3 regions of the Fictibacillus sp. Mic-4 genome follow, and region 2 is predicted to be linked to each of the others. Evidence: riboswitches for the same ligand, from Rfam matches in the RefSeq annotation. Region 2 holds a riboswitch; each other region holds the start of a gene.
What was found. A riboswitch is a leader RNA that binds a small molecule or an ion and turns the genes downstream of it on or off. The one in region 2 is predicted to bind thiamine pyrophosphate.
Positions count from the first base shown of each region.

Region 1: linked by a shared signal. The riboswitch ahead of thiD (bifunctional hydroxymethylpyrimidine kinase/phosphomethylpyrimidine kinase) and the one ahead of tenI (thiazole tautomerase TenI) in region 2 are both predicted to bind thiamine pyrophosphate.
Region 3: linked by a shared signal. The riboswitch ahead of WD019_RS08970 (thiamine-binding protein) and the one ahead of tenI (thiazole tautomerase TenI) in region 2 are both predicted to bind thiamine pyrophosphate.

Region 1 is NZ_JBBHZM010000007.1:81,884-87,018, forward strand. It holds gene WD019_RS07520 (FdhF/YdeP family oxidoreductase) at 1-537, shown strand, start outside; gene WD019_RS07525 (YecA family protein) at 574-1,542, opposite strand; gene WD019_RS07530 (IDEAL domain-containing protein) at 1,703-1,933, opposite strand; TPP riboswitch at 2,358-2,465, shown strand; gene thiD (bifunctional hydroxymethylpyrimidine kinase/phosphomethylpyrimidine kinase) at 2,549-3,358, shown strand; gene thiM (hydroxyethylthiazole kinase) at 3,375-4,187, shown strand; gene thiE (thiamine phosphate synthase) at 4,178-4,834, shown strand; gene WD019_RS07550 (winged helix-turn-helix domain-containing protein) at 4,972-5,135, shown strand, end outside.
Region 2 is NZ_JBBHZM010000039.1:17,886-23,020, forward strand. It holds gene WD019_RS18430 (thiazole synthase) at 1-747, opposite strand, end outside; gene thiS (sulfur carrier protein ThiS) at 750-953, opposite strand; gene thiO (glycine oxidase ThiO) at 958-2,088, opposite strand; gene tenI (thiazole tautomerase TenI) at 2,089-2,706, opposite strand; TPP riboswitch at 2,796-2,901, opposite strand; gene WD019_RS18450 (hypothetical protein) at 3,105-3,608, shown strand; partial or broken gene WD019_RS18455 (GNAT family N-acetyltransferase) at 3,652-3,879, shown strand; gene WD019_RS18460 (acetyl-CoA C-acyltransferase) at 3,952-5,052, opposite strand; gene WD019_RS18465 (AMP-binding protein) at 5,052-5,135, opposite strand, start outside.
Region 3 is NZ_JBBHZM010000010.1:32,551-37,685, reverse strand. It holds gene WD019_RS08985 (metallophosphoesterase family protein) at 1-541, shown strand, start outside; SAM riboswitch class I at 602-710, shown strand; gene WD019_RS08980 (O-acetylhomoserine aminocarboxypropyltransferase/cysteine synthase family protein) at 803-2,098, shown strand; gene sspL (small, acid-soluble spore protein L) at 2,125-2,262, opposite strand; TPP riboswitch at 2,648-2,761, shown strand; gene WD019_RS08970 (thiamine-binding protein) at 2,837-3,127, shown strand; gene WD019_RS08965 (ABC transporter permease) at 3,099-3,896, shown strand; gene WD019_RS08960 (ABC transporter substrate-binding protein) at 3,910-4,905, shown strand; gene WD019_RS08955 (ABC transporter ATP-binding protein) at 4,886-5,135, shown strand, end outside.

The DNA of each region.
Region 1 (5,135 bases), on a different contig from region 2:
GACGGCATCCAACATTTAAAACATAAAGGGGACGTCTTTCAATGGGGCGGCGCATGGCTCTGTGAAGATGGCATTTGTCCGACAGAAGATGGAAAAGGGAACTTAATCACAGTGGAACTTCCTGAACTTCGTAAGGCGGAAGGACAGTTTTATGCAACCTCGCGGCGCGGGAAACAATTTAATTCGATGATCTACAGCGAAAGGGATCCATTTAATGGTGCGGATCGTTACGATGTTCTCATGTTTCGTGAAGATGCCGAAAAGCTTGGAATTCAGGACGGCGAGGCCGTCGTTGTATATAATCGCCATGGACTTTTTCAAGGAAGGGCCAAAGTGGAAAATGTGAAGCAAGGGAACATTGCCGTTTATTGGCCAGAAGGAAATTCGCTTTTTCCGAAAGGCGTGTATGAACAATATGCGGGGATTCCTGAATATAATACAACCGTTATTGTAGAAAAAGCGGAAACCTTTTATGCCCAAAAAGACGTGAAGTATAAAGAAAAACGAATTGAAGAATTAGAGATGGAAGTCGGATAATTCATAAAAAGAACCCTGCTGTTTGCAGAGTTCTTTTTATTTAGCAGGCAAAAATTCCTTCAATTCACGGTAGCGTGAGGAAAGACTTGAAGCCGTTGTATGGTAGCGTTTGGCGATGGATACTTGAGTCGGTTTTTCTCCGAGAATATCTTTCGCCACGAGGTAATGAAGGGCGCTGGCGAAAATCTCTGCTTTTCGTATGACTGGTTTGCGATTTTGATAATAAGAGTTCCAGAGTATTTCCGCTTTTGCCGCTATTTCCTCGCCGGCTTCTTTTTTTAAGAGAGCCAATACGGAATCATCGATATTCTCCGCAGCACTATGGTTATTCCGAGGATGCTCGGATAGGGCGAGCTGTAAAATTGCCGGAAAGTGATCTTTTAACGAAGATCCTTCCGCCAGGTTGTTTATTTCTTCGAGAAAACGGGATTTCCTTGATTCGGAAATCTCGATGAAGCTAATATAAAATTCATGGTGATTTCCGTTAAAAATCAATGTGCCTAGCAGAAGGCTGTTGGATTGAGGCAAATGATTCTCATTCATGATCGCTTCAAATTCATCATGACCATAAACATCACGAAGCTTAAACGTGTTTTTATTGATTTGTGATTCAATCGAGTAGACGGACGGCTCTCTATATTGCCAGCTGCAAAGCATGTGCCATATTTCTTCTGAGACATTTTCTTTTACAGATTCGATATACCATTCGATCGGAGTCTTTCCTTCTTTGATTGGAGAGCAGAAAATTTCCCAGCATACAGCGACATTTGCAAATGCCTGGCTTTTCGATTTTTCTACTGGATGTTTTGCAAGATGGTTGGCAATTCGTTTTGCCATTTCTACCTGGTGGTTGTCAAAGACAAATTTAATTAATCCTTCCTGATGTTTAGCCATTTCATTTACGATCGCAAGCTTTTTAGATGAAATGGTAACCATGCAACAATGTTTATGCTTTTTGCCACTCCCGCACGGGCAAGGAGCGTTTCTTCCAATTTTACTTCCCATGTTGATCCTCCAAATGTTTCGGCCAATCATACCATGTTTCATACTAGCACAACTAAAAAAGTTTTCAACAGAAGTAGAAAAAGTGCTTTTTTTCTAAAAACACTTTTTGCCGGAGCCTAAAAAGAAAGATCAAAAAACCAGACAGCGTTCGCTGCCTGGTTTATCCAATAAATTTCTTATATTCTTCTGTCAGTTTCATGAACAATTCACGGTCACATTTTTCTAACGCTTCATCAATGCGTTTTTTATAAAGATTAATATGAAAGTCATGTAATGATTCATCAAGGATCATTTGAGCAACCAGGCTAAAGGCGAACGGGTCATTTCTTTTCTGAAGCTTCTGTTTCACCAGTTCGTTCATTTTTTTGTTATACGATGTATTGTCTTTCATGCTCCATTCCTCCTTGAATGTTTTTTGAAAAACAGTGTGCTTACAGTGTAAAGTAAGCTGCTTTCCTGTTTCATACTCGCTTGTTTTGTGAAAACGAGTATTTCTACTAGTATACTGGGCAACCGAGTGATTGACAACAGTTTATCTGAAAATTTTGATAAATTTTTTTATTGATGAATACTTCGACAGCAACGGTTGACATCCTTTTTTGTATAAATCAAAATATCACGGCCTTTATTGCTAATGACAATACGCTCTTTCGGAATTTCGATGTTTAACGATATCGTTTGTTTAGTTATTACCCGATAATGCGGATAGGTTAAACCAAATTTATTAAAAAATTTATAAAGCACAAAAAATGTCAGTGGAGGCCGGCGAAAAAAGTTGACTAAAAAAAGGGATTGATTTACCCTAAAATAAAAAAACGATCCACTAGGGGTGCTTTATTCTAAAGCTGAGAGAAGATTAGATTCTTCAACCCTTTGAACCTGATCCAGATGATGCTGGCGTAGGGAAGTGGTGTGGCTATTTGACAATTACTTTTTGTTAACCACCCACTTATCCAAGTGGGTGGTTTTTTACATAATGAGGAGATGGTCATTAATGGAACATGTAATGGTACCTAAGGCGCTTACAATTGCAGGTTCGGACAGCGGCGGGGGAGCAGGTATACAGGCGGATCTAAAAACGTTTCAGGAGCTGAATGCGTACGGAATGTCGGTGCTGACCGCGATAACGGCACAAAATACGCTAGGGGTTCAAGGCGTTTACCCGATGGATGTTCAGGCTGTTGAAAGACAGTTATTTTCTATTGGCGAGGATCTGTCGCCGGATGCATTAAAAACAGGGATGCTCTTTAACAGGGAAATCATCGAAACGGTTGCTTCAAGCATTCGCCAGTTTGGCTGGGGAAATGTCGTCGTCGATCCCGTGATGATCGCAAAGGGAGGGGCGGAATTATTACAAGAAGAAGCGGTTGCCGCTTTAAAAGAACATCTGTTTCCACTGGCGAAAATCGTTACGCCAAACATTCCCGAAGCTGAAAAACTTGTAGGCAAGGAGATTGTAAGTTTGGAAGATCGAAAGGAAGCGGCGAGAATTCTTGCTGATCTGGGCGCAGAACATGTCGTCATTAAAGGGGGCCACCTTGAAGATGAGCAACATGCCAATGACTTGTTTTATGATGGCGAGAATTTTTTTGAAATAGAAGGAAAACGGATTGCGACAAAACAGACACATGGGACGGGCTGTACATTTGCCGCCGCAATCACGGCTGAGCTGGCCAATGGAAAAACTCCGCTACATGCTGTGAAAACAGCAAAACAATTTATCCAGGCGGCAATTGAAAATCCTCTTCATATCGGTTCCGGCCATGGTCCAACCAACCATTGGGCATTCATGAAATACAATAAAACTCTTGTATAAAGGGGGTGCAAATAGAATGACACTGATTTTACAAGAAATACGAACGAAGAATCCTCTCATTCACCACATAACGAATCAAGTGACGATGAATTTTCTCGCAAACGGAATTTTAGCGGCTGGCGGCAGCCCGATGATGGCCCATCATCGTGAAGAAGTGGGGGAGGCAGTGGCCCATGCGGATGCTCTCGTATTAAATATTGGCACGCTCGATCCGGAAATGGTCCAATCAATGCTTATCGCGGGCAAAAAAGCAAAGGAACTTGGCATCCCGGTCATATTTGATCCTGTCGGAGCGGGGCTGTCCAATCTGCGCAAAAATGCCGCGCGCCGTATCGTTGATGAAATTCATCCTGATGCCATTTGTGGAAATGCGGCTGAAATTTCGTTTTTGCTCTCTTCTACCTGGGAAGGAAGAGGAGTGGACGGACATTTAGAGAAGAATGTTGAAGAGCTCGTCTTTGAAACTGCGAAAAGCCTCCGCACAACTGTTGCATTGACAGGGAAAACGGATGTAATAAGCGACGGAAGCGTTGTTTATACGGTGAATCACGGTGACGAATTGTTGACCAGGGTAACCGGAACGGGTTGCTTTGCGACATCGCTGATCGGGCTGTTTATGGCCAAATCGGTAGAAACGTCTTTAACGCCTGCTGAACGAGCGACAAAAGCGGTTACGATGCTGAACCTTTGCGCTGAGAAGGCAATCAATCATTCATCCGGACCGGGGAGTTTTCAAGTTTCATTACTTGATGCGTTGTACGCGATCGATGATGAAGCGCTAAAAAATGCCGAGAAGGTAAAGAAAGTGGATGTTCAACAATGGCGGTAATAGTTAATACGTTAAACGATGTGCTAAAGCTATATTTTGTCATGGGAAGCAACAACTGTGAATCCGATCCGGTAGTTGTCCTTGAAGAGGCATTAAAGGGTGGCATTACCTGTTTTCAATATCGGGAAAAAGGAGCGCAGGCAAAGATTGGCAGAGAGAAGATCGAGCTTGCCAGACGGCTTCAACAGTTATGCCGGGAGCACGAAGTTCCTTTTATCGTAAATGATGAAATAGAGCTAATGAAAGAGCTTGATGCAGATGGCCTTCATATCGGACAAGAAGACGGAGATGTTGAAAAAATCAGGCGGCAAATTCCCGGGAAAATTCTCGGCGTTTCCGCGCATAATGTAAAAGAAGCCGAAGACGCCATCCGCCAGGGAGCGGACTATCTGGGGGTTGGACCTGTGTATCCGACCATTACGAAAAAAGATACCAGGCCGGTAATGGGAACAACCATTATCCGACAGCTGAGAGAAAAAGGAATAACGGTCCCGACCGTTGGAATTGGCGGAATTCAAATTGGGAAAGCAAGGCCCGTCATAGAAGCGGGCGCTAATGGAATTGCAGTTATTTCTTCGATAAGCATGGCCGATTCACCAATAGAGGCAGCAAGAAGGTTGTTAGATGAGGTAAGTTTTGTTGGGTAGAATGATAAGCGGATAAAAGAATGGGGACTTGCTCCATTCTTTTTTTGGTTTAAACGTACAGTTTTTTGACAAAACTAAGCCTAACGTAATAAAATGTTTTTACGTAATATAAATATTTTATGAAACGGGGTGATTGGATGGAAAAACGGGATGAAATTCTAGAAACGTATGTAGTAACAATTCCGGAGCAGGCAGCAGCACTCCTTCATCCTGTTCGCTCTGAAATCATTCGCGCATTAAAAGAGCCACGTTCGGCGACTGAAGTGGCAAAATTGCTTGATGAAACACCGCAAAAAATCAA
Region 2 (5,135 bases):
CAGAGGGCTTGATGCTGTTGCATAGCGTTTTTTCGGAATTCTTCCCGCTTCAAATCCTAACCGGCCGGCTTCAATCGCCAGTTTCATCGCGCGGGCCATTTTGACTGGATCTTGTGCCCCGGATACGGCGGTGTTCAATAACACGCCATCCGCACCCATTTCCATGGCAATAGCGCAATCCGCAGGTGAACCAATTCCTGCATCAACAATGACCGGAACCGTCGCTTGTTCGATGATGAGGCTTAAGTTAAGCGGATTGACGATTCCCTGTCCAGAACCAATCGGGGAAGCTCCCGGCATGATCGCATGCACGCCAAGCTCCTGTAATTTTTTTGCTAAAACGACATCATCGGAAGTATACGGAAGAACGATAAATCCTTCTTCCAACAGCATTTCCGATGCTTTTAACGTTTCGATCGGATCAGGAAGCAACGTTTTATCGTCACCGATCACTTCGACTTTAATCATATCACAGAGCCCGGATGCTTTCGCGAGCTTCGCGATGCGGACAGCCTCTTCGGCCGTGCTAGCTCCCGCCGTGTTTGGAAGCATCTTAAATTTCTCCACTTCCAATTTTTCTAGAAAGTTTGGCTGGTTCGGCTCGAAAATGTTCATCCGTCTTACGGCAAACGTTAAAATTTCAGTTCCTGATACGTCGACCGCCTCTTTTTGAACATCGAAATCCGGGAATTTTCCCGTTCCGAGAAGCAATCTTGATTGAAATTCATAAGGTCCTATTTTTAACATGATTATCCTCCTCCTACAAAATGAACGATTTCAACTTTATCTCCATCAGCTAAACGAGTTTCAGCATGCGAACTCTTTTCGAGAATTTCCCGATTCAGTTCGACGATGGCCCCTTTATCCACCAATTGAAAATGTGCCAATAAATCATGAACGCTTTGCACATTATCGGGAACCTCAACCTGGTCGCCGTTAATCATCAACTTCATGTTATCACCTCAATTCCGGTTGTTTTGAAAAACGGTCCACTCGAAATAGCCGCAATGTTTCTTTTGACCGCTTGCCATCAATCAATTCCGCCACCCATTTTCCTGTGATCGGACTGAGGACGATACCGTTGCGGAAATGGCCGGCCGCAATATATAACCCTTTTATCTCAGGATGTTCACCTAAAATCGGGAGTCCATCGGGGGTCTGCGGACGAAGCCCGGCCCACGCTTTTTCCCAGATTCCGCTTTCGATCGAAGGCAAAATTGCCTTTGCCGCATCCATAAGTCCGGCAATCCCTTTGAATGAAACGGTTGTATCATACTGGCCGTTAAGCATCGTTGCCCCGACAATTAACCGGCTCCGCTGTTTCGGAACGATATAGCAGCCATTTGAAATAATTGTTGCTGTAATCGGGGCGATCGGAAAACATACTGAAAAACATTCCCCTTTGACCGGATATAGAGGAACATTGAGTCCTGTTTGCTCCAGTAACTTTCCTGTCCAGACACCTGACGTGGCAACTACGTTCTCGCTATAATAAACGCCGTGATTCGTTTCAATTCCGGCTATTCTGCCGTTTTCTTGAAGAAAGCGGGTCACTTCCGTAAACTCTTTTATTTCCGTCCCTAATGCAGCTGCCGCTCGGGCAAAAGCGGCCGTTAATTCTGCCGGCAATACATGACCGTCATTTGGCAGATACATCGCCCCTCTCACATTTATGGAAAGGTTTGGTTCACGTTTGAGCAGGTCTTCAGCCTCTAGCCACTCTGCCTGCTGCCCTTCATGATTGTGAAAAGCGATTAACCGTTTCAGCTCTGCCTCTTCTTCTTCCGTTTGCGCCGTTTTATACAGGCCTTTATTCACAAGTCCAATATCAATGCCGCTGTATTCTTTTAATTCTTCGGCTATTGATGGGAATAAAGTTCTGCTCTCGTTCGCCATTTCATAAAAAGGTCCCGCCTCATGGATTTCCGCCTGGGCACCGAGCATTCCGGCCGCCGCTTTTGATGCCTGGCTACCGATTCGGTCTTTTTCAACAAGCAATACGCTTCTTTTGCTTTTCGCTAAATGGAAGGCAATGGAGCTGCCGATCACTCCTCCGCCTATAACAATTGCATCATAGCTGGTTGTCATCTATTCTCCTTCTTTCCTGACCTTCGTGTAAAATTGTTCCGCCGCCTCAATTGGGGAAGCTGCCGCCCAAATACCTGACATAACGGCGATTCCAGAAGCCCCTGCAGCAAGGACGTCTTTTGTTCTCTCCGGCGTGATTCCGCCAATTGCAACAACCGGAATCGACACCGCTTTTGTAATTTCGTTCAGCGACTGTAAGCCTCTCGCGTTCAGCCCTTGTTTAGAAGCCGTCGGGAAAATATGCCCGTATATAAGATAATCGGCCCCCTGGCGTTCTGCCTCCAGCGCTTCCTCAATTGAATGGACGGATTTTCCAATTCTCAAACCTGGGAAACTAGATTTGACAAGCGCGACATCTAAACTTTGATAGGTGAGTTGAACCCCTTTTGCGCCGGCAGCTAATGCAATATCCGCACGGTCGTTAACATACACTTTCGACAATGGGACATTACAATCTTTAAGCGCTTTTAGACACAAGTAAATTTCACTGGCACTCTTAGATTTTTCACGAATATGTAACGCCGTAATGAAAGGGTGAATCTCGGCCGCCGTCTTCGCGTATTCAAGCGGATCATCGATTCCATTTGATATGATGTGAATCTCTCTATCGATTTGAATCTCCCCCTTTTAAACTATGAAATCTAGCAAAACGCAAAAAAACCACTCCAGCATAAAGGAGTGGTTGAAAATACATGTAATAAAACCATACAGGCTGCTTCCCACTTCCCTACGCTGGCATAATCCAGATCAGGTTCAAAGGGTCTAGAACGAAACGTTCAGTCTCAGCCAAAAAAGGCCCCCCCAGTGTTGCGTTTGAATTATTCGATTATTGCCCTCTATCATAGCACGAAACTCAAAAATAGGAAACCCTTTCGTCTTAAAACATTTGAAGTTAATGTATCAAAACTCAAGTCACTCTTATCCTAAGAACCAAAATTGGAAGGAGTTCATGTGAAAATGCATTAGAGCCTGATTCTATCAACTTGATCTTACAATAAACATGAAAGAACAGTGCAATGTTCATGATATTTTTGCTTCATAAAGGCGACGAATGGTGGGGTTACATTAATGCAAGCTATTATATTGGCACGATTGCAGGCGGATTGATAACATTGTATATGGCGAAAACGATTCAAAAAAATCTTATTCTCAGCATGGCAACGGGCTCAGTTTTTTTTAGCGCTTTTACTTTTCTTTATGGGATGAGCAGCTTTCCTGGCCTTTCACTTATACTGTGCGTGTTAATGGGGCCAGCTTACCAGGTTCGGGATGTCGCCCAGCAAACGGCATTTCAAACGAATATCGATGCAACATTGCTCCCCAAAGTTTATGCCAGCCGCAATGTCCTATTATCAACGATATCGAGCCTTTCTATTATTATTGTTGGGGCAATATCCGAGTACGCAGGGATCCGAATGGTCTATTTGTTCGGCGCCGGTCTTATTTGCCTCTCCGCCGGGCTATCTTTTGTTTTGCTAAAAACGAAAAATAAAGAAAACAGTTACTATCATTCACTGTAGAAACATTTATCTTTTATTGAGGAAATCACTATGATCCATGGTAAACAGCAAAGGCTATACTACAGAAGCTGTCAAACTGATCGTAGATTACGCCTTTAATGAGTTAAACCTGCATCGAATCGAGGCCGGTGTCATGCCCCACAATATCGCTTCGATCAGGGTATTGGAAAAAGCAGGGTTCCATAAAGAAGGGATTGCCTTGAAAAATGTTAAAATCAACGGAAAGTGGGAAGACCATCAAGTGCTTGCGATCATTAATCCTAAAGACTAAATATCCACGCTGCAAAGAGCCAGGGAACATCCCGGGCTCTTTTATTTTTTAGATCGTATCGAACTCTACCTCTTACTGCATATTTTCAAATAACGTGGCCAGTCCCATCCCGCCTCCGATTCCTAACGTTGCAAGTCCGAACTTTCCGCCCATTCGTTTCATTTCGGAGCAAAGCCTGGTAACAAGTATCGCACCGGAAGCCCCATACGGATGGCCGAACGCAATCGCGCCTCCGCCCCTATTTAATTTTTCAATCGGGATGTTTAACTCCTTGATGGAAGCGAGCACCTGAGCGGCGAATGCTTCGTTGAGCTCTACGAGATCAATGTCATCAACTGAAAGCCCATTTCGCGTAAGCAGCTGTTTAACTGCTGGCACCGGACCGACTCCGGGATAGTTCGGGTCGACTCCGGCAACGACTGAATCGATAAACCGTAATGCTGGCGTTAATCCAAGACTCTCCGCCTTTTTTTCTGACATAACAAGAACAACCGCAGCTCCATCATTCACGCCGCACGAGTTTGCTGCTGTTACCGTTCCTCCTTCTTTAAAAACAGGACGTGCCCGGCCGATCAGTTTTTTATAATTGGTGCGAAGATTGATCCCTTCGTCATGGAGAATACCGTTCATTGGCACAATCTCATTGATAAACCGGCCTTTTTGGGTCGAATCAATGGCCTTTTGGTAGCTTAAGAGGGCAAAATCGTCCTGTTCTTCCCTTGATACGTTATATTTTTCGGCAACGTTTTCCGCAGCCGCCCCCATATCGGGATCTCCAATGGAATCTGGGGAAAAACGGGCTCTCTTCGAAAATGGCGAAAGGCTTGAACTTTCAACACCGCCGGCAAGATAAATGTCTCCCGCACCTGATCGCACCAACCGGCAGGCGATGTTAATTGCCTCAAGACCCGACCCACATTGCCGGTCGATCGTTACTCCGGGAACGGAGAACGGGAAGCCGGCCGTCAAAGCTGATAACCTTGCCATATTCCCTCCAGGGCCGACAACATTGCCAAGAATCACATCAGAAACTACTTCAGGAGAGATCGAATATTGCTTTACCAGTTCTTTCATAACGGTAGCGGCAAGATTCTCTGGAGGCACGTTTTTTAAAATGCCGCCTTTTTTTCCGATAACGGTTCGTTTTGCCCCGATAATTACAGCATGATCCATCAAACCAATTCCTTTTTCAGTAAATCTTCTTTCAATTTTGCTCTAGCGGCCTTTCCGCTCGTCGTATAAGGAATCGAATCAAC
Region 3 (5,135 bases), on a different contig from region 2:
AAAGGTCATTCAGTTAAAAGAAAACGGGGCTGTCGTTTTAAAAGGGAATCATGATGATATGCTCGTAAGAGCGATGAATGGAGACAAAAAGGTTTGGGATAATTGGACGATAAGAAACGGTGGACAGAGTACATTGAAAAGCTATCAATATTCGCTTAGCATTGAACAGGGGGAAATTATAGCAACAGTCAATGAGCATACGAAGTCCGAGCTGATGGAGGAGCATAAAACTTTTTTAGAAAATCTTGATTATTTTTATGAAACGGATGACTATATTTTTGTTCATGGCGGCGTTCACCCGACCACTCCGATCCAGGAAACGGACCCTTACGTTTTAATTTGGATCCGCGAAGAGTTTCATAATGGCTACAACGGTGACAAAACAGTCATTTTCGGGCATACGCCAACGAATTCGTTCCATGATTGTTCAGACGTGTATTTTGCTGATAACAAAATTATCGGAATTGACGGAGGAGCTGTTTTTGGCGGACGCCTGAACTGCCTCGAATTGCCGAGCAAAAAGGTTTATTTCGTTGAGTAATCATCGTATTTGACAAATTCAGAATAGTGTTGTATTTTAATAAATAATTTAACATCGTTGCTCTTATCAAGAGAGGTGGAGGGACTGGCCCGATGAAACCCGGCAACCGCCAGTATGTTCTGGAAAGGTGCCAATTCCTGCAAAGCGGATGAGCTTTGAAAGATAAGGGAGAGCGTGCCGTTTACGGATCGAACATCTCTCTTTCTTTCAAGAGCGGTGTTTTTTTATTGTATAAAAAATAAAAAAGGAGACGGTTGAAATATGGGGTATCGATTTGAAACCATTAGCATTCACGGAGGATTAAAAGTGGACGATACGGGTGCGCGTTCCATTCCTCTTCATCAGTCGAATGCGTATTTGTTTGAAAACACGGATCATGCAGCTGATTTGTTCGCATTAAAAGAAGAAGGCTATATTTATACGAGGATTGGAAACCCTACCGTTGCCGTACTCGAAGAACGTGTCGCCCAACTTGAAGGAGGAGTCGGGGCGCTCGCGGTTTCAAGCGGGATGGCGGCAATTACAACCGCGATTATGAACATCGCCAATTCGGGGGATGAAATTGTTTCTGCCTCGAAACTTTATGGCGGGACGTACAATTTATTTTCTACAACTTTGCCAAAATACGGAATAACGACAAAGTTTGTTGAACCTGGCGACCTTGAAGGGTTAAGGGAGGCGATTACGCCAAAAACAAAAGCCGTTTTCGCCGAAACGATCGGCAACCCGAGCTTAGAAGTGCTTGACATTCAAGCGTTTGCGGACATCGCCCATGCGCATGGAATCCCGCTTATTGTCGATAACACATTTGCAACTCCATATTTATGCAGGCCAATTGAACACGGGGCAGACATCGTCGTCCATTCCGCGACAAAATGGCTCGGAGGCAACGGCACGACACTCGGTGGGATTATAATTGACGCCGGAAAATTTAATTGGGATTCGCCGAATTTCCCGGGGTTCACCCAGCCTGATCCGAGCTATCACCATCTTGTATATGCAAAAGACATTGGCAAGGCGGCTTTCATCATTAAAGCAAGAGTGCAATTTTTGCGCGATATTGGTGTAGCGCTTAGTCCGTTCAACGCGTTCCAAATTAGTTTAGGAATTGAGACATTGCACGTCCGGATGAAAGAACATATCGCGAATACGCGAAAAATCGTTCGCTACCTTGAAAATCACCCCGGCATCGAGTGGGTACTCTATCCCGAGCAAGAGACGCATCCATCCAAATCCCTTGCCCAAAAATATCTACCAGATGGTGCAGGTAGCGTCGTTGTCTTTGGAATTAAAGGAGGGAGAGAGGCCGGGAAAAAAGTGATCGATTCTGTTCAATTATGGTCGCACGTAGCAAATGTAGGCGATGCAAAAAGCTTAATTATTCATCCGGCAAGCACTACCCATCAGCAGCTAAGTCCTGAGGAGATTAAGGAAGCTGGGGTAACGGAAGATTTAATTCGCCTTTCGGTTGGAATTGAGCATATCGACGATTTAATCGAAGATCTAGAACAGGCGATCGTCAAAGCAAATGGCATTTCATCGAAAACACATGTTTAAAAAAAGCGCCTTAAGAGGCGCTTTTTTTAGATCCTCGTATTTTTCTTCTTCGCTCGATTTTCAAGCTCGGTTTTCGGCTCCATGCCGAATTCAGCGTCAGGGCTTTTTCCCTGCGGGTTCACGCTAGAAGCTGCCTTGCCTTTTCCAGTGCTTTTCTTAGACACGATGACTCACCTCCCTTCTCATTGCGTGTTCAAAAAGGAGGACAAAAAGAGCCGTCGCCAGCAAATACCGTCCCGTCCTGTGACAACGCTGGCACTAGCACGTCCTGTGCGTCGGAAGATCGAGGCGGCGAAGCTTTGAGCAAGGCTACTACACGAACCGCTTCTATGCGGCCTTGTACCGAGGAAGCCTACTTCCAAGCATAAGCTAATAGACGCAGGTACAACGCGTATGGCGTTTTTTATACGTGAGTAGCGCAAAAGCAAGCCAACGAAGAGATTCGACGGTAATTTTTCCCGGACTTTTTGAACAACCTTTATTAGGTTGACCAATCTGGAGGATGATATTTACAACATCCACCCCCTTTGCTACAATAACGATGACAATAAAAGCATAAAGGGGAGCCGGGAGAGGCCTGGCTGAGAGGGTGCCCGCAAATAGGCACCGACCCTATAACCTGATCTGGGTAATGCCAGCGGAGGGATTTTAGCTATAACTCTATATCTTTCTGCTCGTATGCTGCCCGTTTGGCGGCTTTTTTTATTGCGAAAAAAAGTATATAAAGGAGAAATCAAAATGGCTGATGTTCTTGTAAGCTTTAAAGTGATTCCAAAAGTAAAAGATGGCAATACGTATGAAGTGGTCGATAAGGCAATAGAGGTCGTGCAGGCTTCGGGAGTGAAATATGAAGTTGGCGCTATGGAGACAGTGATGGAAGGGGAAATGGACCATCTTCTTAACATTGTAAAAGAGGCACAGGAAGCTTGCATTAAAGCCGGCGCGCTTGATGTATTGACAACCATTAATATTCATTACCGCCCAGAAGGGGTCACGATGGATGAGAAAATTAAGAAATACAGATCATAACTTGCTCTGGAAAAAAATCGTCTTTCCGGCATGGCTGTTGCTATTGCTGCTTGTCCTATGGGAAGCGGCCGTACGTATCTTCCAGATTGAAAAATGGATTTTGCCGGGCCCTTTATCGATTGTCAAGTCACTTATACAAAGCAAGGATTTGTTAATTGATCATTCTATTCAAACGATTTATGAAACGTTAATCGGACTCGGAGCAGCGATCATAATCGGCGTTATTATTGCTGTCGTTATTGAAAGTTCTGAAATGATTCGTTTAGCGGTTTATCCGCTTCTTGTCATTTCCCAAACGGTACCGATCATTGCGGTCGCACCGCTTTTTTTAATGTGGTTCGGGTATGGACTCTTGCCGAAAGTCATTGTCGTCGCGCTCGTTTGCTTCTTCCCGATAGCCGTAAATCTGGCGGATGGATTTCGTCTTGTTGATCGGGATAAAATACGATTATTAAAGTCGATGGGCGCGAACCGTTTGCAAATATTCAGAATGGTTCAATTTCCTGAAAGCATGCCCCATTTTTTTTCGGGCCTCCGAATTGCTGGAACATATAGCATTATGGGCGCCGTCATTGGGGAATGGCTTGGAGCGAGCAAAGGTCTTGGCATTTTTTTAACCCGCTCTTCTCAGTCTTTTTTAACCGAACGCGTATTTGCCATAATTTTAGTTATTGTTATTTTAAGTTTAATCATATTTGGTTGGATTGAAATGATTGCCAGAATACTTATGCCCTGGCATTATAAGCATAAGAAATTGCAGGGCAAATAGGAGGTAACAATCAATGAAGAAATGGACCGTGCCCATTATTGCAGGCATTTTATTATTGTCCGGCTGCGCGAACGAGAAGCAATCGGAAACGGAAAAAGGAACGAAAAAATTACAGAAAGTATCGATCATGTTAGACTGGACGCCAAACACGAATCATACTGGCATTTATGTGGCGAAGGATAAAGGCTATTTTAAAAAAGAAGGTTTGGATGTTGAGATTCTCCCGCCTGGAGAAGGAACATCGGCCGAACAGCTTGTCGCCAGGGGAAAGGCAGACTTTGGCGTATCGTACCAGGAAAACGTAACGAACTCAAGAGCAAGCGGTATTCCGATCGTCTCGATTGCGACCGTCATCCAGCACAATACATCAGGTTTTGCTTCGCTAAAAAAAGACCACATTACTCGTCCAAAAGATTTCGAAGGAAAGCGCTATGGCGGATGGGGATCGCCGGCGGAAGAAGCGATGATCAAAGGGGTTATGGAGAAAGATGGCGCCGATTATAAAAAAGTGAAAAACGTAACGCTGGGCCAGACGAACTTTTTTACTTCGATCGGCAAAGACGCCGATTTTGAATGGATTTATTACGGCTGGGATGGAGTCGAGGCGAAACGAAAAGGAAAAGACATCAATATTTTAATGGTGAAAGATTTAGACCCTGCTCTTGATTACTATACTCCGGTCATTATCACCAACGAAAAAATGGCAAAGACGAATAAACCGCTTGTGAAAAAATTTATGAAAGGGTTATCAGAAGGCTATAGCTTTGCAATTAAACATCCGAAAGAAGCGGCAGGCATCCTTGTGAAAGATGTTCCTGAATTGGACCGTGGATTAGTGTTAAATAGCCAGCAATGGTTAAGCAAACAATATCAGGCCGATAGCAGCCGTTGGGGTGTGCAAAAACAAGAAGTGTGGTCACGTTATGCGGATTGGATGTATAAAAATAAACTCCTCTCGAAAAAGATCGATACGAGGAAGGCGTTTACGAATGAATTCCTCCCAAAATAAGTTATGCGTAAAAAATGTGACGAAAACTTTTTCGCATGACATTACCGCAATTCAAAACATATCCGTTCATATTAAGGAAGGCGAAATTGTCAGCATTATCGGTCCGAGCGGCTGCGGGAAAAGCACTATGCTCGATTTAATCGCGGGACTGAGTTTGCCAGATTCAGGCGACATATTTTTAAATGGCCAGTCGATTGTCGGCAAAACTGGAAAAGTCAGCTATATGCCGC